DNA from 2 places in the Mesorhizobium sp. ES1-6 genome. Region 1 is predicted to be linked to the other one. Evidence: riboswitches for the same ligand, from Rfam matches in the RefSeq annotation. Region 1 holds a riboswitch; the other holds the start of a gene.
What was found. Region 1 has a riboswitch for thiamine pyrophosphate ahead of LB564_RS26920 (Ykof family thiamine-binding protein). Riboswitches for the same ligand answer to the same signal wherever they lie in the genome.

Region 1 (15,429 bases):
TCGTAGCTGCCGCGCGCCTTGACCTCACGCTCCCAGTCGAGCAGCGCGTTCACCCAGCGCGCATGGTCGAAGCTGTCGCCGGACTCAATCAGGATGCGGCCAAGCAGCAATGCCTGCTCGGTATCGTCGGTGATTGTGCCGGCCAGCAGCCCCTTCGACACCGGATGGTCGGCGAAAGGCGCGACGAAATCCTCGACATGGCCATGGAGTTCGGCAATGCGGGCCGGCGACAGAAGCTGCGTCGGCATGCCGAGCGCATCGCCCAGCGCCCCGCCGACGAGTGCGCCCATCGCGCGGTCCATCTCAAACTCAATGTCCGGCATCGCTCAGAACCTCATATGCAGCGCGAAATGCGCGGGGTTGAGCAGGCTGGTGACATATTCGATCGGCCGCTCATCGGCCGCACGCGTCAGTCGGCGGCCGCGCAGGAACGGCGTGCCCTGCGGGCAGCCGAGGATGGCGGCGTCATCTGCGTTCAGCATCTCGATGTCGACCCACTCCTCGCCATGGTCCGGTATCAACCCCGCTCCGCGCAACGTCTGGTGGAGCGAGCCCTCGCGCAGGCCACGCAGCGGCACATCCTCCAGTTCCGGCGACAGCGGCAGGCGGCTGCGCTCGATGGAGATCGCATGACCGTCATTGGCATTGGTGCGCACCCGGTCGACGGCGATAAAGAACGGGCTTTCGACATCCAGCAAGGTCGCCAGCCCGGGATCCTCGATGACCTCCAGCCGTAGTGTCCGCGTCTCGGCATTGGCGCCGGCATTGGCGAGCGCCCGCGACCAGCCGATGGCGTCATCGACCGGCTTGCCATCGAAAGTGACGAAGGAGCCGATGCCGACCTTGGTTGTGATCAGCCCGCGACTGGAGAGTTCCTCAAGCCCCTTGCGGACGGTGTTGCGGCTGACGGAGAAACGCTGGACGAGTTCATTTTCGCTTTGCAGCCTGTCGCCGAAACCGAGAACGCCGGAGCGGATCTCATGTTCGAGGACGGTCGCGATCTGCTCGGGCTTGCCCGTGCCGGGAGACAGTTGAACCGCGCGCCGCTTCATATGCGTACCTGTTCAGTGAACCTGTATAATCCTGTTCAATATCCTGGCATGCGAATTCTGTCAACGATCCGTGTGGAAGATGTCACGGCAAGCCCTCGGTACCCGCCGACGGCGAGCTACGTCGAAGCCATAGCTTTTAACGAAAAAAGAAAGCCCGCTCCGGAAACCGGGGCGGGCCTTGGAGGAGGATGAAGGGGTGGGACCCTCTCCTCTTGTTTCCACGGGGGGTGTGGACCGCAATCACCATACGTTGAGTCCGCTCATGTGTCGGATCACAAGCCGGCTTGCCTGCATCACAATCCGGTGCTCGACGGGATGAGCACGGTCACGCGATTGCGATTGCCACCGTGATCGAGCCGCTAAATGCGTCCCATGACGACAAGGATGATGACGATGATCAACACGAGGCCGAGACCGCCACCACCATAATAACCTGTTCCGTAGAACGGGCCGCCGCCGAGACCGCTGAAGCCGCCGAGCAACGCGAGGATTAGAATAATGATAAGTATCGTGCCGAGACCCATGGCTTTCCCTGCTCCTGAATGCGCGCTTTCGCGCTGTTTCAACATCGCGCCATTCGGATGTTGCAACGTATGAACGTTTTAGGAAGGCTGGCGTTCCGCCGACCATTGCGCCTACGGAACAGCCAGCCGGCAAAGCAGAAAGCCCGCCTGGACGGCGGGCTTTCCGACCGGCCGGAGGCCAGGAGAGTGCGGCCAAAGCCTCACGGCTGGTTCCGCAACCTCCTTCAGCCTCAGCGGCGGGCGATCAGCAGGCAGAGCTGCCGCAGGTCGCGATCATAGCTTCCTTCGCTGCCGAGCACGTCGACGCAGCGCTTCTTCATCCTCGACAGCTGGCTGCCCGACATCTGGGCCACCACACCCGGCACGTTCGGATGGCTGGGGTTCGAGGGGTTGCTCGGATTCGACGGGTTGCTGGGATTGGTTCCGCCACCGATGCCCACACCGACACCGACGCCAATACCGCCTGTGCCGCCGACATTGGCGCCAAGCCCCGCGTTGATGCCGCCTGCCCCCCCAACATTGGCGCCGAGCCCGGCATTGATGCCGCCTGAACCGCCGACATTGGCGCCCGCACCGGCATTGATGCCGTTGCTGCCGCCGACCGAAGCGCCGAGCCCGGCGCTGACGCCGCTCGAGCCACCGACACGGGCGCCCGCTCCGGCATTGACGCCGCCGCTGCCGCCCACCGACGCACCGGCGCCGGCGTTGATGCCGCCACCGCCGCCGACCGATGCGCCAACACCGGCATTGACGCCGCCGCTACCGCCAACCGAGGCGCCGACACCGACACCAAGGCCCGCTGTGTTTGCCGGCCCGGAAAGAACCAAGACCATTGCACTACCTGCCAACACACTGGCGACTGTTTTGATCGAAAAAGCCATAACACTCTCCTGTTGTAGTTGCGCTAAGGCAGTCGGCACGCGCCGATTGCAGACTCAACTACGCAACAGGTCAGCTTCAGTTTCAAACCAGGATGTGACAGTGATATTAATGGTATTTATTGTAGAAACCGAAAAATGATAACAGTCGTAAATATAAAATATGTTTGTAAAAAATATTTTTTAACAACACCCGATATTATCGACATATCGGATAATTAGAGGAGAAAAACGGTTTTTTGCCCGATGGCGAAACTTGCCGGATTCGCGTCATTGCTGACAGGCGGCTCCATCAAGATACCCGTATCTCAAATGACGTCGGAAACGTCATGACGTCCGGCTGGTAAGCGCTGTCGACCAATCACGGGCAAGTGGCGTTAGCAGCGGCGCCTTGGCGATGTCGACCTCAGAATAGCCGGTAAAACAGCCTGTAGCGCACGCGTTCCATGTAGGCGCGATACTCCGGCGCGGCCGCCAAAAGCGCCTCTTCGCGCAAAATGCGGTAAAGCTGCAGATAGGTGATCACTGCATAGACCGCGAGATTGTGGAACGAAAAGGCCGACAGGAGGTAGAGCACATGGCCGGCGAGATAGCCGGCATAGATGGGGTGCCGCACCAGCCGGTAGGCGCCGCCCGTCATCACGCCCCGATTGGCGGGCAGGATGGCGAAGGAGCGCCCCAGCGAGATCTTGCCCCAGATAACGAACAGCAGTGCGATGATCTGTAACGGCGCGGCGACATAGAGGGGGATAAGTGCAATGCCTGGCTGGAGGCTGATCAACGCAACGCCAAAACTGGCCGTCACCGAGACAATAACCGTAAGCGGATTCCAGTCACGCTCCACAGGACGACGCGACAGAAGCAGCCAGGTGAAGGTGAGTATCTCGGAAATCGCCACCAGCGCGGCATTGAGCCGGGTCGGATCCTCCAAGAGTTGAGAAACGCCGCGATAGACGAACAGCCCCGCGCACGCCAGGGCGCAGAGACGAAAGAAGCCTTCGCGAAGGTCGACCAGGATCTCGCGCTTGCGGGCAGCGGACAAAAACCTGTTATCGGCCGCACGCGAAAGCGCTTCACTTTTTGACATGAGCAAGGCAAGCATCCCGGTGGTCCCTCGAGGTGACCTTGGCACGGAACCATTGCCGTGCCGTTAACCGAGAAGATCACATCGGTCCTAAACCAGATCGAAATTGCCGGAAATCAAGGGCTGTAGCCGCGGTCTGCCCACCGCGACTTGGCCAGATCCCTCGCGCCGGCATCGGACGATCCTGTTCGCGGTTCCGCATCGATGCCTAGTTGAGATATTGATTGCTGAAATACGCCGCGAATTCAGGACGGTGCGAGACAATCTTGCCGTCGGCGTCATGCAGGATGCCGGCGGCGAAAAGGTAGGAGCCGATGGCTTCCATCTTGGCCGGATCCATGGTGCCGATGGCGCCATCTTGTCCGCGCAGATAGTGGCCTCCGATCAGTGCTTTCAGCGAGGCGTGAATCAAGGCCGGATTGGTCAAGGCATCCTTGTTGGCGGCGATCAGCAGCGTGGCGGCGTCATCTGGATGATCGACCGCAAATTGGTAGCCGCGCCGCGTTGCCTGGACGAAGAACGATGCCAGTTCGGGATTTGCCTGGAGATACGCTTCGCTCGAAGAGATGAGCGTCGTGTGCTCGTCCGGCACGCCGTGGTCGGCATAGACGAAGCCGCGCTGCTTGACGCCTTTGAGTTCGGCTTCGACGCCCTCCCAGGTCGACACTTCGAGCGTGAAGTCGACCGATCCGTTGGCCAGCGCCTCGTAGGCGGACGTGCCAAGCGTCACCGTCTCGAAATTGCCCTTGCCGCCATCGTGGCGAATGATGGTCGAAATCAGCGCCTTCTCCCAGGCACTGCCGAACCCGCCATAGGTCAGGCCATCCAGATCCCTAGGGCTTTTGATCTCGCCCCGCGCCGCATTGAACACCAGCCGGCCAGTCTCTGACTGCACCACGGCATAGACGGCCTTCAAGTCGGCGCCAGCGGTCTTCTGGGTGAAGAGGCTGATGGTGCCGTTGATGCCGAAATCGGCGACGCGGTTGGCGACAAGCGTACCGGCGCCGGTATCGCTGTAAGGCAGGATGTCGACCTCGAGGCCGGCCTCGCGATAAAATCCCTTATCTCGGGCGACGAACAGCCCGATGTGGTTGGTGTTGACCGTCCAGTCGAGGGCGACGGTGACCTTCCGCGTTGCCGCGAAGGAGCGGCTCGATCCGCTGATCAGCGGTATGCTACCGGCAAGAGTGAGCAGCAGAGCTTGCCTGCGCGTCAAGTCAGTCATGGTCATGTCCTTTGGAGGGCTGGAGGTTGAGCAGGATATCGAGAATCTCGGCCTCGAGGGCCCCTGCCTGCCTGGTCGCGGTGCCGGTCCGATCGCGCGGGCGCGGCAGCGGCACCCTGATCTCGCGCACGACACGCGCCGGCCGCGCGGAGAACACATAGATGCGGTCGGACAGGAACACGGCTTCGCGCACATCATGGGTAATCAGCAATGCCGTCCAGCGATGATGCCGCCACATCTGTTCGAGCCAGCGCTGCATGGCCGCGCGGGTCAGCGCATCGAGCGCGCCGAACGGCTCGTCGAGCAAAAGCATGTCGCGCTCCTGCACCACGGTGCGCAGCAGCGCCGCGCGCTGGCGCATGCCGCCTGAAAGCTGCGCCGGAAAATGCCGCTCGAAGCCGGCAAGCCCGAACTCGGCAAACAGCGGCGCGACCCGCGCCCGTGCCGCCTTGCGGCCGACGCCTTGCACTTCGAGCCCGAGCGTCGTGTTGTCGAGGATGCGCCGCCACGGCATCAGCGCGTCGCGCTGCGGCATGAAGGCGAAATGCCGGCCATGATCGTCCAGCGGCGCGCCGTCGAAGATCATCTCCCCCTCGCCGTGCTCGGCGCCGGTCAAAAGCTGGAACAGCGTCGATTTGCCGGCGCCCGATGGCCCAAGGATCGAGACGAACTCGCCGGCATCCACGCTGAGCGAAATGTCGGCGAGCACGTCGAGCCCGCCAAACGCCTTGCGCATATGCCGCAATTCGAGCCGGCTCATGCCTGCGGCCCTTTTCCCGCGGCTTGCCTGCCAGCGGCTCGTTCCCAGGGCATGGCAAGACGCTGCAGCAGCACCGTCAGTCCGAACAGGACGAGAGTAAGTGCGGCGCTGACACCGACGGCGGCCAGCACCAGGTCGGGACGGAAATTGTTCTTGGCGTTGAGCATATAGATGCCCAGCCCTTTGGCCGCGCCCGCATATTCGGCGAAGATGGCGCCGACGACGGCATAGGTGATGGAAATCCTGAGGCCAGCGAAGAAATAGGGCAGTGCCGAAGGCAACCGAGCCAGCATGAAGACCCGCCAGCGCCCCGCGCCCATGGCGCGCAGCATCTGTCCGATCTCGGCCTCGGTCGCTTCGTAGCCCTGCACCAGGGCCACCAGCATCGGGAAGAAGGTGACCAGTGCCACCAGCACGATCTTGGGCGTAAGCCCGAAACCGAACCACAGCACCACCAAGGGCGCGATCGCCACCAGCGGCAAGGTCTGGCTGACGATGAAGACGGGAAACAGCGCGCGCCGCAAAGGCTGGAAGAAGTCGACCAGCATCGACAGCGCGAAGGCGGCGCCAAGAGAAAAGGCAAAGCCGATCAGCGTCGCCCGGATGGTGGGGATGGCGTTGTCGACCAGAGCCTCGCGATTGAGGATCGCCTGTTCGAAGACGCGCGAGGGTGCAGGAAGAATGGTCGGCTTGATACCGGAATAATTCGCGTACAGCTCCCACGCCACGAGCAGCAACCCGACCGACATCACGGCCGGTGCCGCCTTGGCGAAGAAACCCGCAAAGTGGCGCGGGCGGTTGAATGACGATGAAGCCACGAGAGGTGAGACCCTTGACGGCCGTCGCGCACCAGCGCGAGCGGATCAGACAGCGGTGGGACTGTTGGCCGAGACCGTGACGTCGAGGGTTACGTGGCCTGCGCCTGGCCCGAAGCGGCAGAAAGCTTCATCGAGTGCCGAGAAGATCGCGCCGGCATCGCCGCGCAGCTTGGTGCAGAAATTCTTGGAGCGATCGTAGACGCCGGACTGCTTCAGGAAATCGATACAGCCATAGATCTCGTCCATGTGGTCGTCCGTGCCCATCACATAGAGAGAGAACTGCGCCGCCGCCCGCTGGCCAGTGGCGGGCGCGCCGCGCACGGCGGTGATGGCGGCTTGCTTGCGCGGACCAAGTGGCCCGGCAGGTCCGCCTGTCGCGTCGGAACGGCAGATCGGATCGTCCGGCTCACCCGGGCAGCCACGCGAAATGGTGGCCGACAGCACGCAATGTTTGCCGCTGCGGGAGGCGGCCACGAAAAGATCGCGCAGCGCCGGGAACAACACCTCGGGAGGGCCCACCAGCAAGGTCGAGATGTCGTCGGTCTCGATCCTGAGCCTGTCGCGCCATGGATCGAGCGCGCCGAGCGCACCCAGGATGACGCCGACGAAATCGTCGGCCATGGGATATAGGGAAACCTGTGCGCCTGAAAACATCGCCCGCCTCGCTCCGCTGGTATTACCCAGATCAGCTTCTAGGGTCTGTGGGCTTGCCGCCCCCGTCTCAGCCCCGACCGTACGGAGCACCCCTGTGGATGGCCGCGTTAAAGCACCATTCGATCGGTTGGGGAAGCGGTTTTTCGGCAGGTCGCGCCAAAAGCATTGCGCCAGCGCGAAGGCGGTCGGGCATTGCGGCGCGGAATTTGTCTGGAACCTTCACCGCGCCGAGAGGTTGTCCCAACAGTCGCCGGACGCGATTCCAGGAAAAGTGTGAAGCGGTTTTCCGTCGGGATTTGCGTCAAACCAGAGAGATCGGCGGTTCATCGTTTCGGCGGAACCGGGCACCGATCCAGGCGACCAGTTTACAGAAATGGAGACAGACCATGTTCATGAAAATCCTCACGGCTTCGGCCTTCACCATTGCCCTGGCAACATCCGCCATGGCGCAAAGCAACAGCGCGGCCGGCGCGGATGGGTCCAGCGGCAGCGGCAAGTCGGTCACGGTGGACCCAAGCACGCCGGCCTCGCCCAATACGATCGATTCGGGCGCAACCAACAGCACGACCACCACGCCAGGCGACATGAATTCCAATGCGGACCGGAATTGCCCGACCAATCCCCAGGGCGCGCAGATGGATGCCAATGGCAACGCCACCGCCCCGACCGTGAACGACAACAACTGCGGCAAGTAGTTTTCGATCGCGGCATGAAAACCGCGGACGCAGGTCCGCGGTTTTCATGTGCATTTGGTCTAGGGGCCGTCCGGCGACACCTCGCGCGGCGATTGGCTATCCACCGCGCCAAAGACCCTTATATCAGGCCGTGGGTTTCCAGCTTGCGAGCGCGCGAACACCGCGTGCATTTTCATCAGCCGCTTGAGCAGGCGACCATGGATGAGGTACCGGACCCGGCCATCGGCGAGATCGAACTCGATCCTGCCCCATCGCCTTACCGGGCCCTTTCCAGTTGGCGGGCCAAGTCGATTGACCTCGAAGGCCAGCCTGACCCTGCGGCCGGCGACATCCATATAGATACCGGGATTGGCACCCAGGACATGCCACAGCCGGGCAACGTGCTCGATCAACATGTCGGATGAGATCATCGTGTGGTGCCGCTCTAGTCGCGCCCAGACGAAATCACCGGCTGGCTGAGGCAGCCCAGACACCAGACCCCTGCAATAGGCTGGCGCCACCTCGCGCACCAACCCGCGCATCGCGGTCGCCACGCTGTGGACCATATCGCGCCGCGATGCCCAGTCCGCTTCGGAGAACGGCACCTGCCCGAGGATGTCGCCGTCGTCAAAATTGGCGGTCATCTTGTGCAATGTCACCCCGCCATGGACGGCATGCTGGCCGTCCGCGACCAGGCGATGGAGAGGATGCGGACCCCGGTAATTGGGTAGCAGCGCCGGATGAAAATTGAGCCCACCCTTGGGAAAGAGGTCGAGCACCTGCTGTGGGATCAAGGTCGGGAAAGCGTAGCAGATCAGCACATCCGCGGCGATGCCGGGCAATTGCCGGGCGAGCTCGTTCCACTCGTAAGGCCGGCCGAATTCGATCACCTTGACCGGCGTGTTGCCAAGATAGCGCCTGAGGAGAGACCAGCGCTTCAGCCTGCGCCGAAAATTGCCGATGCTCAAGCCTCTGCGCTGAAAACCAGGCACGATGATTGCGCCGATACGGTTGCCCGCCTCGATCCAACCGGACAGCAGCGGCCCGGTGTAGGCAGTAACGTCCATTATGAAAACGGCATTGAGTTGGCCGACACGGGCCTCAGGCTGGGAAGACATCATCTGTCAGGCGCCTGACGAAGCAAGACATCGCTTGCCGCCACGCGCCCTCACGCACCCGTCCTGGCAGGACCAAAAGGCCAGTCGGTCAGCCCGGCTTGGGAGAGAGCGGCCCGGCCGCGGCGACACTGGAGAGTCTTTCCCGCTTCACCAGCACGGGCTTTTCGTAGATCTTCCGCATGCTCACCCCCTGAAAATCAAATCAACCCGCACAGTTGGTCAGCAACGCAGCGAGCTGTCAACCACTGGGCAGTGGTCAACGCCGCTATCCCCATGGTCTTATGGCAATTGGCGGGCGTTTATATCAGCCGCCGCCAAAAATCGACACGTGAACTTACGAAACGGCTTTTTCACGAACCGGCAGCTTCCAGCCCGGCCTGACGAAATGGCAGGTGTAGCCGTTGGGATATTTCTCCAGATAGTCCTGATGCTCGGGCTCGGCCTCCCAGAACGCTCCGACCGGTGCGAGCTCGGTGACAACCTTGCCGGGCCACAGGCCGGAAGCATCGACATCGGCGATGGTGTCCTCCGCCACGCGCTTCTGCTCCTCGCTTGTGTAGTAGATCGCCGAGCGATAGCTCATCCCGACATCGTTGCCTTGGCGGTTGCGCGTCGTCGGATCGTGGATCTGGAAGAAGAATTCCAAAAGCTGGCGGAAGCTGATTTTTGCCGGATCGAAGCTGATCTCGATGGCTTCGGCATGCGTGCCATGATTGCGATAGGTGGCGTTCGGCACGTCGCCGCCACTGTAGCCGACACGCGTGGCGAGGACGCCCGGCATGCGCCGGATCAGATCCTGCATGCCCCAGAAGCAGCCGCCGGCAAGCACTGCGCGTTCACTGGAAGTCGCCATGTAACGTCTCCTCAAAGGCAATTCCGGAGAAAGTATAGCAGCTTTCCCCTGGGGAATTGCGCGGCAACAATTTGGACAGCCCATAAATGGGCATTGTCGCCTGCTTCGTCCAGTCGGAAGAATGGCCATTCGGTTGGGCCCGTGAAAGACGCCGCGTAGGCAACGGGATTGCGTGACGCCGCTCAGACGCGCGGATGCCTGGTCCGACTGCTGGCGGCGACCGGCAGATATTGGATACCGGGCGGAATGGCCGCAAAGCTGATCGCCACCGGCGGCGCCTCGCGCGACCAGTTGAAGAGAACGGTCTTGACCGGGATGTTGTCCAGCCATGGCCGCAGCAGTGACGGCACGTTGCGACCCGGCCAAACCATCAGCATGCCATGGTCGCGCAGCCGCTGCCTCGTGATCCAGGGCGCGAATCGCATATCGAGATCGGTGAAGATAGACGGCTTGTCATAGGCGTTGAGGCCCGCCAGCATGGCAAGATTGGTGTCGCCACCGACGATGTCGAGCCGGCCCGGCGCCGCCGCGTGCCAGATTGCCTCGGCCTCGTCCGAAATCGGCCGCGCTGGCCAGCAGACGGCGTCCATCCGCCCGCGCACATTGCAGTCCGTCCAGCGGATGGCGGCATAAGCGCCCGACATGGTCCCGATGCAGATCAAGGCGCAGATCGCCAACCTTTGCATCTCGACGGCGCCGAGCCGGTGACCGAGAAAGGCGAGCGCGACGACGCCGACGAGATTGTACATCGGCGCTCCCCAGGCCTCGCCGGTGCCGGTGAACAACGAGGCGACCATGATCAGCGCCGCCGGCCCAAGCCCCATCCAGCAGAGATAGACGAGCATGCGGCGCTCGACGGGCGCTTGCGGGACAGGTGAGCGCCGCAACAGCCCCGATAGCGCCAGGACCAGGAGAAAGCCGGAAAGCCCGGCCAGCTGGACCCCGATATAGTAGAGCCGCGCACGGTGTTCGCTCACCCATGCGTCGCGGCCGGCGAAATAGGTGAAGGGCAGGAAATCCATACGGTAGAGTGCAACGGCCAGCGGCGCGGCGACGGCGAGAAAAACCGCCAGGCCGAGCCACGGCCAGGGTGTCGCCAGCCGGCTGCGCGCACGTGGATCGTACAGCAGCCAGAGAGCGCCGAAGGCAAGCAGCAGGCCGGTGGAGAACTTGGCGTAGAGCCCGGCGCCGGACACCAGTCCGAGCGCCAGCCACCAGCCCGGCCCACCGCCGCGGCCGGCGCGCCACAGCAGCCAGCAGATCGCCGCCCAGAACGGCATCTGCGCATAGTCGTGATTGAATTGCGGCGTCGGCCAGCCGAAGAAATAGACCGACGGCATCAAAAGCACGGCGGCCAGCGCGCGGCGCTGCCCGAGCATATCGCGGGCCAGCAGATAGACCAGGACGAAAGTGGCCGAGATCATCAGTTGCGCCAGCATATACTGAGGCCAGCGGAACGATCCGGTCAGGAGATGGCTGGCCTCGAGCAGCCAGCCGGGGAGCTGCGGGTGCTTGTAGGTCAAAAGCACCCATTCGCGGCCCCACATGAAGCCTTCCACGACATCGCCGGGCGGCGCGGGATCGATGAGTGCCGGCACCACGGTCCAGCACAGGGTCTGCACCAGGCACAAAAGCGCCAACACATGCCAGGGGCGACGAAACAGGGCGGACCAGACCGACGCCGAATCCAGACCCACGGCGGGCAATCCTGCCGGCGCCCAACCATCCATGGAGTCGTCAATTCCCGTCATGCGGCGCTTAAACCACACCACCCGGTTTGCCGAACAGCCCCAACGTCAAAGCTTACAAAAAAGTATACTTGCCGGCCATTGCAACACCAAGATTGAGCGGGAAATTCGGCGCCTCGCCGCCCTTCCCGGGCAGAATAGCCCGCACGGCTGATCCAGCCTCGACATCCGGACATCAATGCGTCACCAGCATGCCATCATTCATCACCGCGCGCTCGACTTCTGGCTGGCGCGCGCGGCGGTCCTCGTCATCATCTGCCTGCAGCTTCTGGTGATCAACGATCTCTCGTTCGGCCCCCGCTGGCTGGCGCCGGCGCTGGAGGCCGCCCTGCTCGTGCCGCTGTCCGTGGCCACCGCCTGGACGCAGGTCGCCACCCAGAAAGCGGTCGAGGAGGAGCACTGGTACCTGGTCGGCCGGTTTCGCGTCATGATCCGCAGGACGGCCCTGGTGATGACCGGCGTCGTCAGCGTCATGAATTGCGGTTCGCTGGTGTTCCTCGTGCGCGCATTGCTGGCGGGCCATGCCGGCTCCAGCGGCCAGACGCTGCTGATCGACGCGCTCAACATCTGGGTCACCAATGTCATCGTCTTTGCCTTGTGGTTCTGGAGCACCGACCGCGGCGGGCCGCCGACCTGCGGCCTCGTCAACCGCGCTCATTCCGATTTCCTGTTTCCACAAATGACCTTGAACGACCGTGAGATCCGCGACTGGCTGCCTGGCTTCGTCGACTATTTCTTCCTCGCCTTCACCAACGCGACGGCATTTTCACCGACCGACACCTTGCCGCTTTCCCGGCGCGCCAAGCTTTTGATGATGGCGGAGGCGATGATCTCGCTGCTGACGATCGCGCTGGTCGCGGCCCGCGCCGTCAACATCCTGGCCTGATGGGGAACAGGGCCTCGTTTGCGTGAAAACCATGAGCGGCCCGAAAACGAAAAAAGCCCACCCCGGCGTGAGCCAGGGCGGGCTTTGGTGCGATCGAGCCGTCAAGTGCCGGTTCACGAAACAGGGCAAGGCCCGGCTTCAGTCCTCCGGGACGGACCTGAATTTCCGCACGATCGCCTCGAACAAAATGTCCGAAAGCGTGTCCAGTTGGTTGATGGCGGCATCGATGTCCTTGGGCAGCACCGAAAGCACGATCTTCAGATACTGGTCCGGCTTGTCGGCCCGCACCTCGGCCAGCACGCCGGCGCCATGCACGCGAAAGTCGGCGCGGACGGCGGCGAGGAAATCGTCACCCAGTGTCTTCTTCGTCCGCGCGCGGGGTTTGCGCGGCGGCGCGGGGGTGGCGGCGGCTTTGCGCCTCGGCGGCCTTGCCTTGCGGCGCGCCGGCCCGGTTTCGTCAGTCATGGCTCCGCGCCCCGGCATTGGTATCACCGGCATTGACATCACCGGCGGCCTTCGGCGCTGCCTGCCTGGCACGCCTGGCCGGCTTTTTCGAGCGGGCGGATTTCTTCCTGGCCTTCCCGCCGCGCTTCGGCGTCGCGGCCCGTATGGGCTTTGCCACAGCAACAGGCCTGGCAGCCTTGAGCCGGGCCATGGCGAGGCCTATGAGCTGTCCGCCGATACCAGCCTGCGGAAAGCTGAAGCAGCCCGCCTCGTCCCGCACCATGCCGATCAGCACGGCGGGCGCGACCAGCTCGACGCGCCCAAGGCGCGCGACCGGCGCCGCGCCCTCGAATTCGCCGACGGCGCTGACGATCTCGCGGCCGTCATCGCCGGTGATGATGGTGGCATAGCGGGGCATGGGATTTCTCGCGTCTCGCGGCGGCAGCGCTCTACGGCGCCCCCCTCTGTCCCGCTGGACATCTCCCCCTCTTGGGGGGAGATTAAGCACTCGCCGGCTTTCGCCAATTTCCAACGTCTGCTGGAGTGGCGGAGCGCCAAAGCTGCAAATCTCCCCCCAAGAGGGGGAGATGGCCGGCAGGCCAGAGGGGGGCGCTGTCCCGCCAGCATTCAAGATTGGCAACAACCAATGACGCCCCACAGGGATGGCGCCAAAAACAAAAACCCGCCTGGCGGCGGGTTGGTGGCGCAAATCAGCACCATGGATGGATTTATAGCATCGTTGCCCTCACCCAGTCAACGATCTTATAGGAAAAAATTCACATTTCGCCAAGGAGCACCATCCCCGCCCTCCACAATCATCCGGCTTTTCAGGAGCCTGCTCCTGTGAAATCATCGGCGGCAGCTCATGGAATGATTCCCGTCGCACGGCCTTTTGGAGAGGACGATGGACAGACCAGCCATGGCATCCGTCTTCAGGATGCGGCATGCTCCGGCCACGATTTCCGGTGTGCGCAGCACTGGCCAGGGCCAGGCGGACCCCGTCATCCGTGTGCACTCGCTTGGCGAGGCGATCCGCTTCGTCGCCAGCGCCTACCCCAATTACGACATCAGCGCCGCGGCCATAGACTGCGGCGATCCATCGATCCCGCGCCTAGGCGGCCCGGAGGTCAGGGCGCTATGGCGCGAATATGGCGAGCGCCTGACGCAGGAATAGGCGCGGTCGGCCGAATGGCCTCCTGGGATCGGAAACGCCGCTGACGCGTTTCCACTGCGATCAACCGAGGGAGCAATCCATGAACGTCGCCAACCTGCAACTCGAAGGCCTGCTGATGGCCGTCGCCTCGATCAACCACGTCCTAGTCAAAAAGGGCGTGCTGACATCGGAAGAGATCGACATTGCGCTGCGCAAGGCCGAGGCCTCGGAAACCGGTGAGGAGCGATCGGATGGCATGTCGGCGTCGAACCGCGACGCCGTCAATTTTCCGATCCGGCTGCTGGAACTCGCCAACCAGTGCCAGCCGGAAGCCGACATGCCGTCCTTCTCGAAGCTGGCCCGCATGGTCGGCCAGATGAAGGAGCCCTACAACGACCAGATGTGAGACGCTACCCCGGGCGGGCGGCTTACGCCCTGCCCCGGGCGGGCGGCTCAAGCCCTGCCCCGGGCGGGCTCCTCAAGCCCTGCCCCGGGCGGGCTCCTTACGCCCTGCCCGGCCATCCCAGGTTCAGCGCCAGTATCTTTCCCGGCCCGTGCACGGCGGCGAACAGCAATCCGGCAATGAAGGAAAAATGGTCGATGAAGAAGCCGAACTCGGCCTGGTTGCCGGCCCAGTGGCTGGGGCCGTGGAAGGCAAGGGCCAGGAACAGCACATAGGCGGCCGCGACCAGGGCGGCCTGCGAGAAGAAGGCGCCGCTCAGCAAACACAGCACCAGCGCGATTTCCAGGATCGCCGCGCACCAGGCGAGGAAAAGCGGAAACGGAAAGCCGGCGGCCGCGATATAGCCGGCCGTGGCCTCCATGCCCATGAACTTGAAGGTTACCGCCATCAGGAACACGCCGGCGAAGATCAGGCGGGCAATGAGAAGGGCCGCGGTGTGCCACGGCGATTGTGCGATTTGCGACGTCATGCTTGTTCTCCAGCTTCATCTGCCCCAAGGACGCGCCGCCCAGCGCCGATCCGACATGTCGGGCGAAAATTCTTTCCCATCGCTCGAAGCTGGGACAAGACATGGCCAAGGCCTTGACCGTCGGCGCGCCGCAACTGGAGCTGGTCCGGGAGATCGCGCTTTCCCGGCAACCACCTTTAGAAATCCTCATGATCGCGAAACTTGTCGGTAACCTCAGGCGTGGTATTGTTAGCCGGGGCTAATGCACAGCTGTGTCTGGTGATGGGTAGGCAGGAATGGGCGCAAGCGTCAGGTTGGGGACGAGATCCTATCTCGTCCGGTCACCGGTACTGGAATGCAGCGGTTGCGGCGGCACCGGGCAGGTTTTCCAATGCCCGCGCTGGACAAGTTCCAACGGGCTTTGCTGCCCTGCGGGCACGCATCACCGTGGCTGTCCCGGCGCCAGCGCGCCTTGCGCCGAATGCGGCGACACCGATAGCGCCGAGCCGGTCCAGCCGTCGGCCTGATCGGCGGCCGGCCTTGTCGGGCCTGTCGGGGCATGCCATGGAACCAGCAGCGTCGATCGTTGTTATGTCTGATCGCGGCATCGCGTGCCGGACAGGCACGCGACCATGCGGCTGAAAGAG
Region 2 (15,429 bases), on a different contig from region 1:
GGCCGAGATGTTCCATCAGATAGCTGGCGCGGTAGGGATCGTCGGCAGGCCCGAGCCCGGCTTCGACATAGGCGCGCACCGAGGCAAAACCGTCCATGTCGGGCATCTGCGGCAGATAGCGCACCGTCGCCGAAGGTTGGCGGAACACCTCGCCGTCCTGCGGTTCGATCAGGCCGGCGGCGATCTTGAGCAGCGTCGATTTGCCCGACCCGTTGCGGCCGACCAACGCGATCTTGTCGCCGGCCGACGCGGTCAAGGCGGCGCCGTCGAGCAGCGGCGTGCCGCCAAAAGTCAGTCTTATCCCGTCGAGATTGAGAAGAGGCGGGGCCATGTCAGCTTTCAGGCAGTGGATGGGGATGGGCGAGCAGCAGTGCGCGGCCGTTGCCGAGCGCTATGTCGAGGCGGCCCCCGGTCTTGTCGAACTTGACCTCGTTGGAAATGGTCAGCGACGAACCGAAAGCCACCTCGACCTTGTCGAGTGGCCATTTGGCGCCGGTGACGGTCAGACCGGAGAGTTCGGAAAAGCCGAGAATGGAAAACAGCGTGCCGTCGGCATAATCGAAGCTCGTCCTGCCGTTGAGCAAGGGGACAGCCTCCTGGGCGCCGCTGGTCAAAAGCACATCCGTTCCGGCCTCGGCCAGCCGCAGGCCAAGCGCCAGATGCAGGAAGGCGTGATCGGCGCGCTTGCCGCCGAAGGCGCCCGCCAGCACGAGACGGGTCGCCCCGTGCCCGAGTGCCGCCGCGATCGCCAGTTCGCCGTCGGTCTTGTCCTTTTCCGCCGGGAAGGTCTGGCGGGGCACGGCGGCCAGGTCAGCAGGCAGATCGGCCGGAACCGAATCGAAATCGCCCACCCACAATTCCGGGACAAGGCCCAGCACCCGGGCATGGCCGATGCCGGCGTCGGCGGCGATGACGCGCGAGCCTTCGACCTGGCGGTCGAGCCGGGGCGTGCGGATGAGATCGCCGCCAAGCAGGATGGTGAATGTGCTCATATCCCGTCGCCTTACCAGCCCGGCACGGGAAACGGAAGGCGGCAAACTCCCACTTGCGCGGGTCTTCGGGCCGGCCTATGTGTCGGAACGCTCTAACGGGGTGCCGGACGCGAATTTCGCGGGCCGGCTGAGAGGCAGTCTCGCCAACCCGCTGAACCTGATCCGGTTTGTACCGGCGGAGGGATTAGACGTTTCGGACAGTCCGACGCCTCAATTCCTTTCAACGCAAACGAAGGAGGCGCCGATGCGCACGCTTTTATATTCTCTCATCGCAGCCACGGCAGTGGCCTTGTCCGGGCCGGCCTTGGCCAAGGACAAGCTCACCGTCTACACCTATGAGAGCTTCACCGCCGATTGGGGTCCAGGTCCCGTGGTGAGGAAGGCATTCGAGGCCGAATGCGGCTGCGATGTCGAGTTCGTCTCGGTCGCCGACGGCGTCGCGTTGCTCAACCGCGTCAAGCTGGAAGGCGCCTCGACCAAGGCCGACATCGTGCTTGGCCTCGACACCAATCTCACCGCCGATGCCAAGGCCACGGGCCTGTTCGCGCCGCATGGCCCGGTGAGCGATGTCAATGTGCCGGGCGGCTGGGCCGACGATACTTTTGTCCCCTTTGATTATGGCTATTTCGCCGTCGTCTACGATACGCAGAAGCTGAAGTCACCGCCGAAAAGCCTGAAGGACCTGGTCGAGGGCAGCGCCGACGACAAGATCGTCATCCAGGATCCGCGCACCTCGACGCCCGGCCTCGGCCTGCTGCTCTGGGTGAAGTCGGTCTATGGCGACAAGGCGCCGGAAGCCTGGGCCAAGCTCAAGACCAAGGTTTTGACCGTGACGCCGGGCTGGAGCGAGGCCTATGGCCTGTTCACCAAGGGCGAGGCGCCGATGGTGCTGTCCTACACTACCTCGCCGGCCTATCACATGGTCGCCGAGAATACCGAGCGCTACCAGGCCGCGTCGTTCGAAGAGGGCGAATACCTGCAGATCGAGGTCGCCGGCATCACCACCACGGGAGCCAAGAATCCGCTGGCGGAAAAGTTCATGGCCTTCATGACCGGACCGAAATTCCAGGACGCCATCCCCGAGACCAACTGGATGTTCCCGGCCGGCAAGACCGACAAGCCGCTAAACCCGGCCTTCGACAAGCTGGTCAAGCCGACCAAGACCTTGCTGTTCAGCCCGGAGGAGGTCGCGGCCAACCGCAAGGCCTGGGTGGACGAATGGCTGGCGATGATGAGCAAGTAGGTTTTATGGGCTAATCATCCTGAGATGAGTGCTCTAAGCTTCGCCCATTTGCCGACGGTGCGGCGTGCAACGCGCGTCTGATCCCCGCATCACCGCCGGCGTCGTCGCGCTCGCCGGGATCGCGCTGCTGATCGGCGGCGCCTTTGCCGGACTGCTCCTCGAAGGCGCGCATGACCTCTCCGGCGCCTGGGCGGCCTTCGATCCTTACCTGCTGCGCGTCGTGCGCTTCACGCTCTGGCAGGCAACCCTATCGACCCTGCTTTCGGTGATACCGGCGTTGTTCGTGGCGCGAGCCCTGTCGCGGCATCCACGCTTCTTCGGCCGCGCTTTCATTCTGCAACTCTTCGCCGTGCCGCTGGCGCTGCCGGCGATCGTCGCGGCGCTCGGCATCCTGGCGCTCTATGGCCGTGCCGGTTACTTCGCCGGCATGCTCGGTGCCGTCGGCGGCCAGGGCTGGCGGGGCATCTACGGCCTGTCCGGCATTCTCGTCGCGCATGTCTTCTTCAACCTGCCGCTGGCCACCCGCCTGTTCCTGGAAGCGTTGCAAACCATTCCCTCCGACCAGTGGCGGCTGGCAAGCCAGCTCGGCATGGGCGCGCGTCCGGCGTTCCGGCTGATCGAATGGCCGACGCTGCGCGCCGATCTGCCCGGTGTCGCCGGGCTGGTCTTCATGCTCTGCATCACATCCTTCACCATCGTGCTGACGCTCGGCGGCGGGCCGGCCGCGACGACGCTCGAAGTCGGCATCTATCAGGCCTTGCGCTTCGATTTCGATCCCGCGAGGGCTGTGGCTCTGACATTGCTGCAGATCGCCTTGACCTTCATCGTGGTGCTGGCGCTGACCCGGCTTGGCGCCAATGTCGTCGGCGACGCGAACCTGCCGGTCGCGCCGCGCCGTTACGGTTTCGTCAACGGGACCGAGACTTCGCTGAATGCCTTGCTCATCGTGCTGACGCTGCTGTTCGTCGCGGGACCGATGGCCGCGACCGTGATGGCCGGATTGGGCGCCGATCTCGGCCGGCTGGCCGGCGAGGCCACTGTGCGGCAAGCGACACTGACCAGTGCCGCGCTTGCCTTCCTGTCGGCATGGCTTTCCGTGATGCTGTCGCTGGCGCTGACCATGGCGCGCCGGGCGCTGGCACTGAACCGACGCGCCGGTCCGAGGACGCTGCTCGAACACGCAACCGACACCGGTGCCGGCTTTGTCCTGGTGGTTCCGCCAATCGTCATCGGCGCCGGCTGGTTCCTTCTGTTGCGCCATGCCGGCGACGTCTTTGCCATCGCCCCGCTCATGGTCGTCACCGTTAACGCCGTCATGGCGATGCCTTTCGCGCTGCGCGCCATCCGCCCCGCCTATGATGCGGCGAGCGAGCGGCACGAACGGCTCTGCGCGCAGCTTGGCATTTCCGGCCTGGCCAGGTTGCGGCTGGTGGACTGGCCGTCGCTGCGGCGCCCGCTTGCCACCGCCTTTGCCTTCGCCATGGCGCTGTCGCTTGGCGATCTCGGCGTCATCGCCCTGTTCGGCAGTGATTCCGTGCAGACCTTGCCCTACCTTCTCCTGGCACGCATGGGCAGCTACCGCACGCAGGACGCCGCCGGCCTGGCGCTGCTGCTCGGCCTGGTCTGCCTGGCACTGGTGCTGGCAGCGGACTGGCTGGGAAGGGAGAAGGGCCGCGATGTCTGACGGAGCGATTGCCAGGAAGGGTGTTCCAGTGCAGCTGGACAAGGTTTCGTTCACCTATGGCGAGGCTCCGCTTTCCTTCGATGTCGCGTTCGCGGCGGCCGAAATCACCGCCATCATGGGGCCGAGCGGATCGGGGAAGTCGACGCTGCTCAATCTGGTGGCCGGGTTCGAGACGCCACTGTCCGGCCGCGTGCTGATCGGCGGAGCCGATGTCGGCGCCTCGCCGCCAGCCTCGCGGCCGGTGTCGATGGTGTTTCAGGAAAACAATCTTTTCGCCCATCTTTCCGTCGAGCAGAATGTCGGGCTCGGCCGTTCGCCATCGTTGCGGCTGACAGAAGCCGACCATGCCGATATCGCGGAGGCGCTTGCGCGCACCGGCCTCGCCGGCAAGCAGAAGCGGCTGCCGCGCGAACTCTCGGGCGGCGAGCGCCAGCGTGTCGCCCTTGCCCGCGTGCTGGTGCGTGACCGCCCGGTGCTGCTGCTCGACGAGCCCTTCGCCTCGCTTGGGCCCGCCCTGCGAAACGACATGCTCGACCTGGTTGCCGACCTGCATGCCGAGCGTGGCATGACGGTGCTGTTCGTCACGCACCAGCCGCAGGATGCCCGCCGCATCGGCCAGAATGTGGTGTTTCTGGACAATGGCGCCGTCGCCGCCGCAGGCGCCGCGGACGATTTCTTCGCCGGGGCTGGTCCAGAGGCATTCCGGCGCTATATCGGCGCCAGTGGAGGGGATGCCGTATCACGAGATATTGCCCGGAAGCCGACATAATTTACGGTCAAACCGGCTTCTGGCGAAGGGACGCTTGCTTGCCATGGTCCATGTAGTGTGGCTAGGTCCGCCCAATGGTCCGGCACAGGCCGTGATTTGCCTACAGCATCCGCCGCACGCCCCGAGGGCCGCGTGACGGATGCTGTAGCAGTTTGTTTTCTTGCGCATGACGGCTCCGAAGATCGCCCCCGATTTTCATGGTCATGCGCCCAGGATCTGAAAGGAAGCCGTTCTGGCGATCGGCGTTGACAGAGCAAGACGCAATCCGCTGGCACGCTTTCTGGCGCTGTCCGGCTTTGCCGTGGCTCTCGCCAGCTGCCAGATGTTCACGCCGCCGGACGTGCAGGAATCCGGCTTCCAGCCGTCCGACAAGCCGATCACGGTGGATAATGTCGCCGCCAACAGCAAGCTTGCCGAACTCGCCAAGGCGCAGCATCCGCGCATCCTGGCGACCTATGGCGGCGAGTATTCCGATCCCAAGCTCGAGCGCATGGTCGCCAAGGTGGTCGGCAATTTGACCGTGGTGTCGGCCAACCCGACCCAGACCTATCGCATCACCATCCTCAATTCGCCCAACGTCAACGCCTTCGCGCTGCCGGGCGGCTATCTCTACATCACGCGCGGCCTGCTCGCGCTGGCCAATGATTCGTCCGAACTCGCCGCCGTCATCGCGCATGAAATGGGCCATGTCACCGCCAATCACGGGCTGCAGCGCCAGCAGTTGGAGGCCGAGGAAGGCCTGGCAACCAAGGTGGTTTCCGATGTGCTCGGCGACAGCCCGACCGCCAAGGCGGCGCTGATCCGCGGCAAGCTCAGGCTGGCGCAGTTCTCGCGCAACCAGGAACTGGAGGCCGACGCCATCGGCATCAAGTCGATTGGCGAGGCGGGCTACGATCCTTACGCGGCCGGCCGCTTCCTGCAGTCGATGTCGGCCTATACCGATTTCCGCTCGATATCAGGCGCCACCGACGCCAGCCTCGACTTCCTGGCCACGCATCCCAACACACCGCAGCGCATTGACCTGGCGCAGCGCCACGCGCGCCAGTTCGGCGCCCCGGGCTTCGGCACGCGCGACCGCGATTCCTTTCTTGCCGGCATAGATGGCCTGCTCTATGGCGATACGCCGGAAGAAGGGTATGTGCGGGGCGAGACCTTCCTGCATCCGGGCCTTGGCGTGTCGTTCACGGTGCCGGACGGTTTCATCATCGACAATTCGGCGGCAGCGGTGACGGCGACCGGTCCCGGCGACATAGCGATCCGCTTCGACGGCGTTTCGATCGACAAGAACCGCGCCTTGACCGACTATATCAGAAGCGGCTGGGTGGCAGGCCTCGACGACAGCACCGTCAAGCAGGAGACCATCAACGGCAATGAGGCGGCGACCGCGCATGCCGGCGCCGAGGGCTGGCAGTTCGACATCGCGGTGATCCGCGCCGGCGGCCAGGTCTATCGCCTGCTGACCGCGGCGCCCTCGGCCAGCACCTCGCTCGAGACAGTGGCGCGGTCGGTCAGCGGATCCTTCCGCATCCTGAGCCCGGCTGAAAAAGCGGCCCTGAAGCCGCTGCATATCCGCGTGCTAACGGTACAGCCGGGTCAGACCATGGGCTCGCTTGCCGCGCAGATGGTGGGGGTCGATCGCAAGCTCGACCTGTTCCGCGTGCTTAATGCGTTGTCGCCGGGTGCCGCGGTTTCGGCCGGCGACAAGGTCAAGATCGTCACCGACAAGTAGCGCTCGTTGCGAGAATCAGGCGGCGGTCGCCAGGAATTCCGGGTTCTGCTTCACCAGCGCCACTTTCAGCTTTTCCATGGCACGGGCCTCGATCTGGCGGACGCGCTCCTTGGAAATGCCGAGAGTCTCGCCGAGCGCCTCGAGCGTGGCGCCCTCATCGCTCAGCCGGCGCTCCTCGATGATCCTGAGTTCACGTGCGTTGAGCGCGCCGAGCGCTGTTTTCAGCCATCCAGAACGGCGTTCGACATCGATCGTGTCGCTGGCGACCTCATCGGGCAGGGGGTCGTCCGCGACCAGGAAGTCCATCCGCTCGGTGGCGCCGGAATCGTCGGCAAGCGGCATGTTCAGCGAGGAATCCGGCGCGGACAGCCGCGAATCCATCATTGCCACATCGGCCTCTGAAACGCCGAGCGCAACCGAAACCTCACGATAGAGCGTCTCGTTGGAAAGCGGCTCGGCGCCATTCGCAAGGCGGGCGCGCAAACGTCTGAGATTGAAGAACAGGGCCTTCTGCGCCGAACTGGTGCCGCCGCGCACGATCGACCAGTTGCGCAGGATATAGTCCTGCATAGAAGCGCGGATCCACCACGTCGCGTAGGTCGAAAACCGCACCTCGCGCTCGGGCTCGAAGCGGGCGGCTGCCTCCAGCAAGCCAACATGCCCTTCCTGGATCAGGTCGCCGAGCGGCAGGCCGTAATGACGGAATTTGGAGGCCATGGAAATGACCAGCCGCATGTGGGCCACGGTGATGCTGTGCAATGCGTTCTGGTCGTTGTCCTCTTTCCAGAGCAATGCGAGACGATGCTCCTCGTCGCGCTCGAGGTATGGCGCCCTCATTGCCGCGCGGACCATGATCCGACCTGCCGTGTCTTCCATCATAAGGCGCTCCTGGCTCAGGCGGTGCGAATGACAGGCACCGGCTTGAAATGACGGCGTCGTGCCCTAGAACAGCCAAAACTGCCGTGCGCGGGAAAGGTTCCGCCGCCGCAGGCTGGCGCGCGCCGAAGTCCGGGCAATTTCGGCGCGGCTGCCTGCAGCCTCCGAATGTGCGAAGAAATGTCTTCAGAGAATTTGATTTCTGGAATTTCCTGTCTTTGAAATTTCATTCCTTATTTTTTCGACCTGCATCTGGCATTTTCCAGCCCTCACAACATGCCTGACATCAGGCCAAGGACGGGATCACAGAAAAATGAAATGGCTTAAGTCGCTCATCATCGCCGGAACGCTGCAGGCGCTCGCCGTTGCATCGGGCCATGCCGGCGCCAATCTCGACCAGATCAAGCAGGCCGGCATCATCAAGGTCGGCACGGAAGGCACTTACGCGCCCTTCACCTATCATGACGCTTCCGGCGCGCTGGTCGGCTTCGACGTCGAAATCGCCAAGGCGATCGGCGACAAGCTCGGCGTCAAGGTCGAGTTCCTCGAAGGCAAGTGGGACGGGCTGATCGCCGGCCTCGACGTCAGCCGTTATGATGCCGTGATCAACGAAGTCGGCATCACCGACGCCCGCAAGGCCAAGTACGACTTCTCCGATCCCTACATCGCCTCCAAGGCGGTGCTGATCGTGCGCGGCGACAACACCGACATCAAGACCTTCGCCGACCTCAAGGGCAAGAAGTCGGCACAGTCGCTGACCTCCAATTTTGGCAAGCTGGCCGAATCGAACGGCGCCGAACTGGTCGGCACCGATGGCTTCGACCAGTCGATCCAGCTTCTTCTGACCGGCCGTGCCGACGCCACCATCAATGACAGCCTGTCGTTCCTCGACTTCAAGAAGCACAAGCCCGACGCCAATGTGAAGATCGCCGCCCAGGAAGAGAATGCCGATTACTCCGGCGTCATCGTCCGCAAGGGCGACCCGGAACTGGTCGCGGCCATCAACAAGGCGCTGGCCGACATCAAGGCCGATGGCACCTATCAGAAGATCGCCGACACCTATTTCGGCCAGGACGTGTCGAAGTAATTTCACGCACGGGGCCTTCCGCAGGTCCGAACCCCGCTCAGCGGCGAGCCGTCTTTGACGGCTCGCCGCTTTTGTCGTGATATGGCCGGCGCATTCGCGCTTCGATGACGCCGCTCGTCCATTCCGGAGGATATTTCGTGCCGCACTGGCTGCAACTGATGCTGGAGTCGCTGCCTTCGCTGCTGTGGGCCGCGTTGATCTTTACCGTGCCGTTGACGCTGCTGTCCTTCGTGCTTGGCCTGACGGTGGGGCTGGGCGCGGCGCTCGGCCGGCTGTTTGGCCCCAAGCCGCTTGTGGCGCTCGTGCGCTTCTATGTCTGGATCTTCCGCGGCACGCCGCTCCTGGTGCAGTTGTTCCTGATCTTCTATGGCCTGCCTTCGGTCGGCATCCTGCTCGATGCCTTTACCGCGGCGCTGATCGGCTTCACCCTCAACATCGGCGCCTACACATCGGAAATCATCCGCGCGGCCATCGGTTCGGTACCCAAGGGCCAGTGGGAGGCCGCCTATTCGATCGGCATGACCTGGAGCCAGGCGATGCAGCGCACCATCCTGCCGCAGGCCGGACGCGTCGCGGTGCCGCCGCTCTCCAACACCTTCATCTCGCTGGTCAAGGATACCTCGCTGGCCGCCGCCATCACCGTGCCGGAGATGTTCCAGGCGGCGCAGCGCATCGTCGCCACCACCTATGAGCCGCTCATCCTCTATGTCGAGGCGGCGATCCTCTATCTCGCCTTGAGTTCGGTGCTGTCGGCCCTGCAGACGCGGCTGGAGGAGCGGCTCAACCGGTATGGCGGCTTCCTGGAGGCACGCTCATGATCAGCCTGACCAACATCGAGAAGCGGTTCGGCGACAATCTCGTGCTGAAGGGCGTGACGGTTACCATTGCCGAAGGCAGCGTCACCGCGCTGGTCGGCCCTTCGGGTGGCGGAAAAAGCACGCTGCTGCGCTGCATCAACCTGCTGGAGATCCCGACCTCGGGCACGGTGCGCATCGGCGACGAGACGCTTGAGTTCCGCCCGGGCGTGAAGGTGCCGGCCGCGGACATTAGGCGCCTGCGGCTGCAGACCGGCATGGTGTTCCAGAATTTCCAGCTGTTTCCACACCGCACGGCCATCGAGAACGTCATGGAAGGCCTGGTCACGGTGCTGAAATGGCCGGAGGCTCGGGCCCGTGAGCGGGCGCTGGCCCTGCTGGAGAAGGTCGGCATGGCACACAAGGTCGATGCCTGGCCGGCGACGCTGTCGGGCGGCCAGCAGCAGCGCGTGGCGATTGCCCGGGCGCTGGCGCCGTCACCCAAGGTGCTTCTGTGCGACGAGCCGACTTCCGCCCTCGACCCGGAGTTGGCGCAGGAGGTGGTCGATGTGCTCGGTCAACTCGCCAGCGAGGGAACGACCATGGTGATGGCAACGCATGATCTGCGCCTCGCCTCCAAGATCGCCCGGGAAGCGGTGTTCCTCGACGCCGGCGTCGTCGTCGAGCAGGGGCCGTCCGCCACGCTGTTCGGCAATCCGGAGCGCGAACGCACCAAGCGATTCATCGCGACGCTGAAGCAGGAGGCGGAGAAGGAAGGCGGCGCATAGCCGCGGCAATCTCCGGCAATGCCAAAGACAAAAAACCCGGCGCGAGGCCGGGTTTTTCGTGAACTCTAGGACGAGGGGATTCAGGCAGCTTCTTCCTGCTCGGCTTCCTCGTTGTCGGCCTTGGCGCCGCGCTTGGGTCCCTTGTTGAGGTTGACCTCGATCAGGCGCACGGCTTCGGTTTCCGACATACGGTTGACGGCCGCTATCTCGCGCGCCATGCGGTCGAGTGCCGCCTCGTAGAGCTGGCGTTCGGAATAGGACTGTTCCGGCTGGTTGTCGGCGCGGTAGAGGTCGCGCACGACTTCCGAGATCGAGATCAAATCGCCCGAATTGATCTTGGCATCATATTCCTGGGCGCGACGCGACCACATGGTGCGCTTGACGCGGGCGCGACCCTGCACGACCTTCAGCGCGCGCTCGACATAATCCTCTTCCGACAGCTTGCGCATGCCGATCGAGGTCGCCTTGGCGACCGGCACCTTCAGGCGCATCTTGTCCTTCTGGAAGTCGATGACGAACAGTTCCAGCTTGTGGCCAGCCACTTCCTGCTCGTCGATCGAGACGATCTGGCCGACGCCATGCGCCGGATAGACGATGTACTCGCCGGTCTTGAAACCGTGACGCGCGGCCGTGGACTTCTTCTGCGGGGTGATCGTTGCCATTACGCCCTGAACTCCTTGTTGTGGGCCGGCGGCGGTGCCGGCTGAACTCACGTGATCGGGGTCACCGATCATTAGCCGCACAACAGATGAACCCACCGGAAAAGCCGGGACCGGCAAACCGCACGAATTGCGACCGCCTGGCCCAGATCGCTCTGGTCCGGAGTGGGATTTTCACCTTTCAGTGATTTGGGGCGTCTGCGCCATAAATCGACGTTGTGTCACCGGCATGTTTCGCTGATGTAACACAAAAAGTCGGAAGAATCAAGGTTTTGCTGCGTAAGCGGAGGTCATAACCAATCGCCGCCTGTCAAGGCGGTTAATCCGACTTGCCTGTTACGCTACGTCATACAAGCCTTTACAGCGGTGTTGTCAATCGCCTTCGCCGGGCTCGGCGGAGAAGTATTTCTCGAACTTGCCGGCCTCACCGTCGAAGCTCTTGGCGTCGGCCGGCGGCTCCTTCTTGGCGGTGATGTTGGGCCATTTGTCGGCATATTCGGTGTTGATCTGCAGCCATTTGTCGAGGCCCGACTCGGTGTCGGGCTTGATCGCGTCGGCCGGGCATTCCGGTTCGCAGACGCCGCAGTCGATGCACTCGTCGGGATGGATGACGAGCATGTTCTCGCCTTCGTAGAAACAGTCGACCGGACAGACCTCGATGCAGTCCATATATTTGCATTTGATGCAGTTGTCGGTCACGACATAGGTCATCGGGCGGCTCCGGGACGTCCAGTTTTTGCTGGCTTTTTCCGTGAGGTAACGCCTTTATCGGTCGCTTGCAAGGGTGGCCATTCCCAGCGACGCCAAGGTTTGGGAATGGAAATCCGCAAGGGCGCCGCCGCGAAGGCCTGGCATGCCTCGCGCACCGCCCGTTTGCCGGCGCCGGTTTTGTTTTTTGCCTGCGGTTGCCCTGCGGAGCACCGCGCGTCTGGTCGACGGGGGCTCAATCTTCGTCGAGCAACCGGTCGGTCTGGCGGCGCTCTTTTTTGGTCGGCCGGCCGCTGCCAGCCTCGCGCAGCGCCGGGATGGCATCGGGAAGGGCGTCGCCCTTGGGTGTGGGCGGCGGCGACATGTCTTCATAAAGGGTGCGGGCTTCCTCGGCCGGGCCGCGCCGCGCACCAGCGCCAAGCACCTTCCAGACGAAGATACGCCGGTCGAGCGTGATGGTCAGCACGTCGCCCGGCTTGACCAGATCGGAAGCCTGCGCTGCTTTGTCGCGATTGATGCGCACGCGGCCAGCGACCACCAATTTGGCCGCCAGCGAGCGCGATTTGACCGCACGCGAGAAGAACAGCCATTTGTCGATGCGCTGGCGGCCTTCAGCAACCATCGAAGTGCCGAGCCTACTTCTTTAGCTGGTCGCGCAAGGCGGCGAGCTTGGCGAAGGGGGAATCCGGGTCGAAGCGCACCGGGCGCTCCTCGCGTGGCTTGGCCTGGAATGCAGGCTTGCCGCCTTGCGGCCCGCCCTTGCCTTCCGGCCTGCCGCCCTTCCAGTCCGGCCGGCCTTCGCGCCTTTGTTCGCCTTCGGCGCCAGGCTTGGGCTTGAACTTCGAGCGGTCGAAGCGCGGCTTGCCGGCGCCGTCGCGGCGTCCTTCATGAGCGGGACGCTCTCCTGGCGTGACGGGCGCGGCGGCGGCATCGGCCGGCGCGTTGCCGCGGCCGCGCGCCTGGCCGTTGCGCTGGCGATTGTTACGGCCTTCGTGATGGCGGGGGCGCTGGTCGAAGCGCCCTTGCCGCCACAGCAGGATAGGCTTTGGCGCTTCGGCTTCGGCGGCCGGTTCAGCCGCGGCTTCCGCCACGGCAACGGGTTCGGCCGCCTCCGTCGAGGTGGAAGCGTCAGCGGCCGGCTCCGCCGGCGCTGCTTCGTCCGCGGGCGAGGCTTCAACCGCCGCAGCTTCAGGTTCGGCGGTTTCAGGTTCGGCTTGTGGTTCAACCTGTGCCGGCTCGGCGGCTTCAGCTACAGGCGTCTCCTCATCCGCAACCTCGGCGGTCGCTTCTGATTGCTCTTCCGCGACAGCCTCCGCCGGGGCGTCCGCAACGATTTCGGCTGGAACCTCGGATACGGTCTCCGCGTCCACATCGGGCGACGACTCCGAACCCTCGACGACGGCCGGCGCCGCCGCCTCTTCCGCTGCCTTGGCTTGTTCGGCTCGCGCGGCCTCTTCGGCCGCGAGCTTGGCCGCTGCGGCTTCCCGCGCGGCACTGTCCTGTGCTTCCAGCCGTGCCTTGACTTCCGCCGCCGGCTTCGGCTCGGCGCGATAGCCGAGCCCCTTGAGGATTTCTTCCATGTCGTCGGCGGTGGCGCCGAGGATCGACATCATCGGTGGCGTCACCATGAAGGCCTGGCCGTCATAGGCGCCGTCCGGGCGCTGGCCGAGGCCGGGCTTCCAGTTGGTCGCCGGGCGGATCAGGTCGGCCAGCCGCTCCAGAATGTCGATGCGCACGGCGCGGCGGCCGAGATTGCGGTATCCGGCCAGCTTGTAGAAGGCCTTGTCGAAGGCCGGATCGATGACAACCGAGGTGCGGCCCGATGCCAGCGCATGGACGACGTCGCCGAAGCCAGGCTTGTCCTTGCCGTCGTTCTTCAACGCCCACAGCAAGGTCACCAGTCCGGCCGGCGCGGGCTTGATCAGCGCCGGCACGAAGACGTGGTAGGCGCCGAAGCGTACGCCGAGCCGGCGCAGTGCGGCGCGGCCCTCCTGGTCGAGCGACTTCATCTCCTCGGCGATGTCGCGGCGGTTGATGAGGCCGAAATTCTCGACCAGCTGGAAGGCGATGCCGCGGCCGATGCCGGAAATCTGCTCGGCATTTTTCAGGTCGACCAGCGGCTTCAGCAGGGACTCGATCTGGAAATTGACAAAGCGCTCGGCACGCGCGGCGACCTTGTCGCGCGCCGGGCCGGTGAGCTGTTCGTCCGCCAGAAGCACCAGACGCGGCTTCAGCGCGTCCTCGCCCGAAACCAGCGTGCCGATCGGCGCGCCGATCCAGCGCAGCGTGCCGTCCGAACCGAGCGCGAGGTCGCCATTGGCGCAGGCGCCGAAGCGCTCCGCGCGGGCATCGAATTCGGCGGCCAGCGCCTTTTGCGCGGCCGTGCGCACCGCCTTGGCGTCTTCGCCGCCGGCGGTCTGGTCGGCGGTGAAGCGGAACCCTTGCAACTCGCCGACGTGATGGCCTTCGACAAGGACGGTTCCGGTAGGGCTGATTTCGGCTTCAGGCATGGTATTTTCTCTAAGGCGCCGCATGAGGACGGAAGTCCTGCGGTCTACGAAGCGTTTCGTCAACCGCTCATGCAGCGCATCCGACAATCTGTCTTCGATTTCGCGCGTCTTTTCCTGCCAGTGTGCCTGATCGGCCAGCCAGCCGGGCCGGTTCGACACGAATGTCCAGGTACGGATCTGGGCGATGCGGTGCGACAGCGTGTCGATGTCGCCCTCGGTGGTGTCGGCGCGGCGCACCTGCTCGGCCATGTAGTTTTCGTCGACATGGCCGTGGCGAGCGAGGTCCATGTAGATCGAGGCGATCAGGTCGGCATGCTGGGCGGGCGCGATCTTGCGGTAGTCGGGCAGCGCGCAGGCTTCCCAAAGCAGCGCCACGCGCTTGGCATTGGTCGCGAGCGCGCAGATGTCTTCGTCGCGGGAGAGATGTTCGAGCGCCTGCGCGTCGACGGCCGGCAGCGCGCGTGTCAGGCCCTCGACCGGGGCGTTGGTTTCGATCGAGCGCTTCAGCGCCTCAAGGCTGGCGAAATCGAATTGGGCGGTGCGCCACTGCAGCACCTTCACCGGGTCGAAATCATGGCTCTCGATCTTCTGGACCAGATTCTCGTCCAGCGGATCGACCTGACCGGTGACGCCGAAGGTGCCGTCGCGCAGATGCCGGCCGGCGCGGCCAGCGATCTGGCCAAGCTCGGCCGCGGTCAGATTGCGGTACTGGTAGCCGTCGAACTTGCGGTTCTGGGCAAAAGCGACATGGTCGAGATCGAGATTGAGGCCCATGCCGATGGCGTCGGTGGCAATGAGATAGTCGACGTCGCCGGACTGGAACAGCGCCACCTGGGCATTGCGGGTGCGCGGCGAGAGCGCTCCGAGCACGACGGCCGCACCGCCTTGCTGGCGGCGGATCAGTTCGGCGATGGCGTAGACTTCGTCGGCGGAGAAGGCGACGATCGCGGTGCGCCTGGGCAGGCGGGTCAGTTTCTTGGAGCCGGCATAGGCGAGATGCGACAGCCTTGGCCGCGTCACCACCGAGACGCCTTTCAGCAGCCGCTGGAGAATGCCATGCATGGTGGCGGCACCGAGCAGCAGCGTTTCCTGGCGGCCGCGCAGATGCAGGATGCGGTCTGTGAAGATATGGCCGCGCTCGAGGTCGCCGGCCAGTTGCACCTCGTCGATTGCCACGAAAGCAGCGTCGGTCTCGCGCGGCATGGCCTCGACGGTGCAGACCGAATATTTGGCGCCCGGCGGCTGGATCTTCTCCTCGCCGGTGATCAGCGCGACCTTGTGGGCGCCGACCTTTTCGCAGACGCGGCTGTAGACCTCCCGGGCCAGCAACCTCAGCGGCAGGCCGATGACGCCGGTTTCGTGCGCCACCATGCGCTCGATGGCGAGATGGGTCTTGCCGGTGTTGGTCGGGCCAAGCACGGCGGTCACGTCGCGGCCCGACAGGATCAGCGGCTCGGTGTGTTTCTGCTGGATGTTCATCGGCTCGGAAATAAGGCTTTCTGGCCTCTCGTTGTCGGGAGCGTGCCTGGACGGCGCGTATGACAGCCGACACATAGGGATTTCAGGCGCGAAGCGAAAGCGGAATGTTCC

Region 2: it holds a riboswitch for thiamine pyrophosphate, as region 1 does, so the genes downstream of both, thiB (thiamine ABC transporter substrate binding subunit) here and LB564_RS26920 (Ykof family thiamine-binding protein) in region 1, are expected to answer to the same signal.

What each region holds. Positions count from the first base shown of each region.
Region 1 is NZ_JAIUGU010000014.1:110,409-125,837, forward strand. Features, by position in the region: gene LB564_RS26880 (ADP-ribosylglycohydrolase family protein) at 1-290, opposite strand, end outside; gene LB564_RS26885 (GntR family transcriptional regulator) at 327-1,052, opposite strand; gene LB564_RS26890 (DUF3309 family protein) at 1,412-1,576, opposite strand; gene LB564_RS26895 (hypothetical protein) at 1,807-2,457, opposite strand; gene LB564_RS26900 (methyltransferase family protein) at 2,861-3,541, opposite strand; gene LB564_RS26905 (ABC transporter substrate-binding protein) at 3,747-4,763, opposite strand; gene LB564_RS26910 (ABC transporter ATP-binding protein) at 4,756-5,523, opposite strand; gene LB564_RS26915 (ABC transporter permease) at 5,520-6,272, opposite strand; gene LB564_RS26920 (Ykof family thiamine-binding protein) at 6,387-6,995, opposite strand; TPP riboswitch at 6,986-7,099, opposite strand; gene LB564_RS26925 (hypothetical protein) at 7,094-7,690, shown strand; gene LB564_RS26930 (formyltransferase family protein) at 7,750-8,736, opposite strand; gene LB564_RS26935 (putative RiPP precursor) at 8,876-8,968, opposite strand; gene msrA (peptide-methionine (S)-S-oxide reductase MsrA) at 9,122-9,640, opposite strand; gene LB564_RS26945 (glycosyltransferase family 39 protein) at 9,823-11,337, opposite strand; gene LB564_RS26950 (hypothetical protein) at 11,567-12,274, shown strand; gene LB564_RS26955 (hypothetical protein) at 12,413-12,739, opposite strand; gene LB564_RS26960 (hypothetical protein) at 12,732-13,136, opposite strand; gene LB564_RS26965 (hypothetical protein) at 13,623-13,892, shown strand; gene LB564_RS26970 (hypothetical protein) at 13,972-14,277, shown strand; gene LB564_RS26975 (DoxX family protein) at 14,375-14,803, opposite strand; gene LB564_RS26980 (hypothetical protein) at 14,806-15,045, shown strand.
Region 2 is NZ_JAIUGU010000003.1:517,567-532,995, forward strand. Features, by position in the region: gene LB564_RS11350 (ABC-F family ATP-binding cassette domain-containing protein) at 1-331, opposite strand, end outside; gene LB564_RS11355 (thiamine diphosphokinase) at 333-992, opposite strand; TPP riboswitch at 1,079-1,193, shown strand; gene thiB (thiamine ABC transporter substrate binding subunit) at 1,237-2,235, shown strand; gene thiP (thiamine/thiamine pyrophosphate ABC transporter permease) at 2,300-3,919, shown strand; gene thiQ (thiamine ABC transporter ATP-binding protein) at 3,912-4,688, shown strand; gene LB564_RS11375 (M48 family metalloprotease) at 5,011-6,417, shown strand; gene LB564_RS11380 (RNA polymerase factor sigma-32) at 6,433-7,296, opposite strand; gene LB564_RS11385 (amino acid ABC transporter substrate-binding protein) at 7,607-8,380, shown strand; gene LB564_RS11390 (amino acid ABC transporter permease) at 8,518-9,198, shown strand; gene LB564_RS11395 (amino acid ABC transporter ATP-binding protein) at 9,195-9,962, shown strand; gene LB564_RS11400 (CarD family transcriptional regulator) at 10,043-10,624, opposite strand; gene fdxA (ferredoxin FdxA) at 10,994-11,332, opposite strand; gene LB564_RS11410 (RNA-binding S4 domain-containing protein) at 11,565-11,951, opposite strand; gene LB564_RS11415 (helicase-related protein) at 11,965-15,318, opposite strand.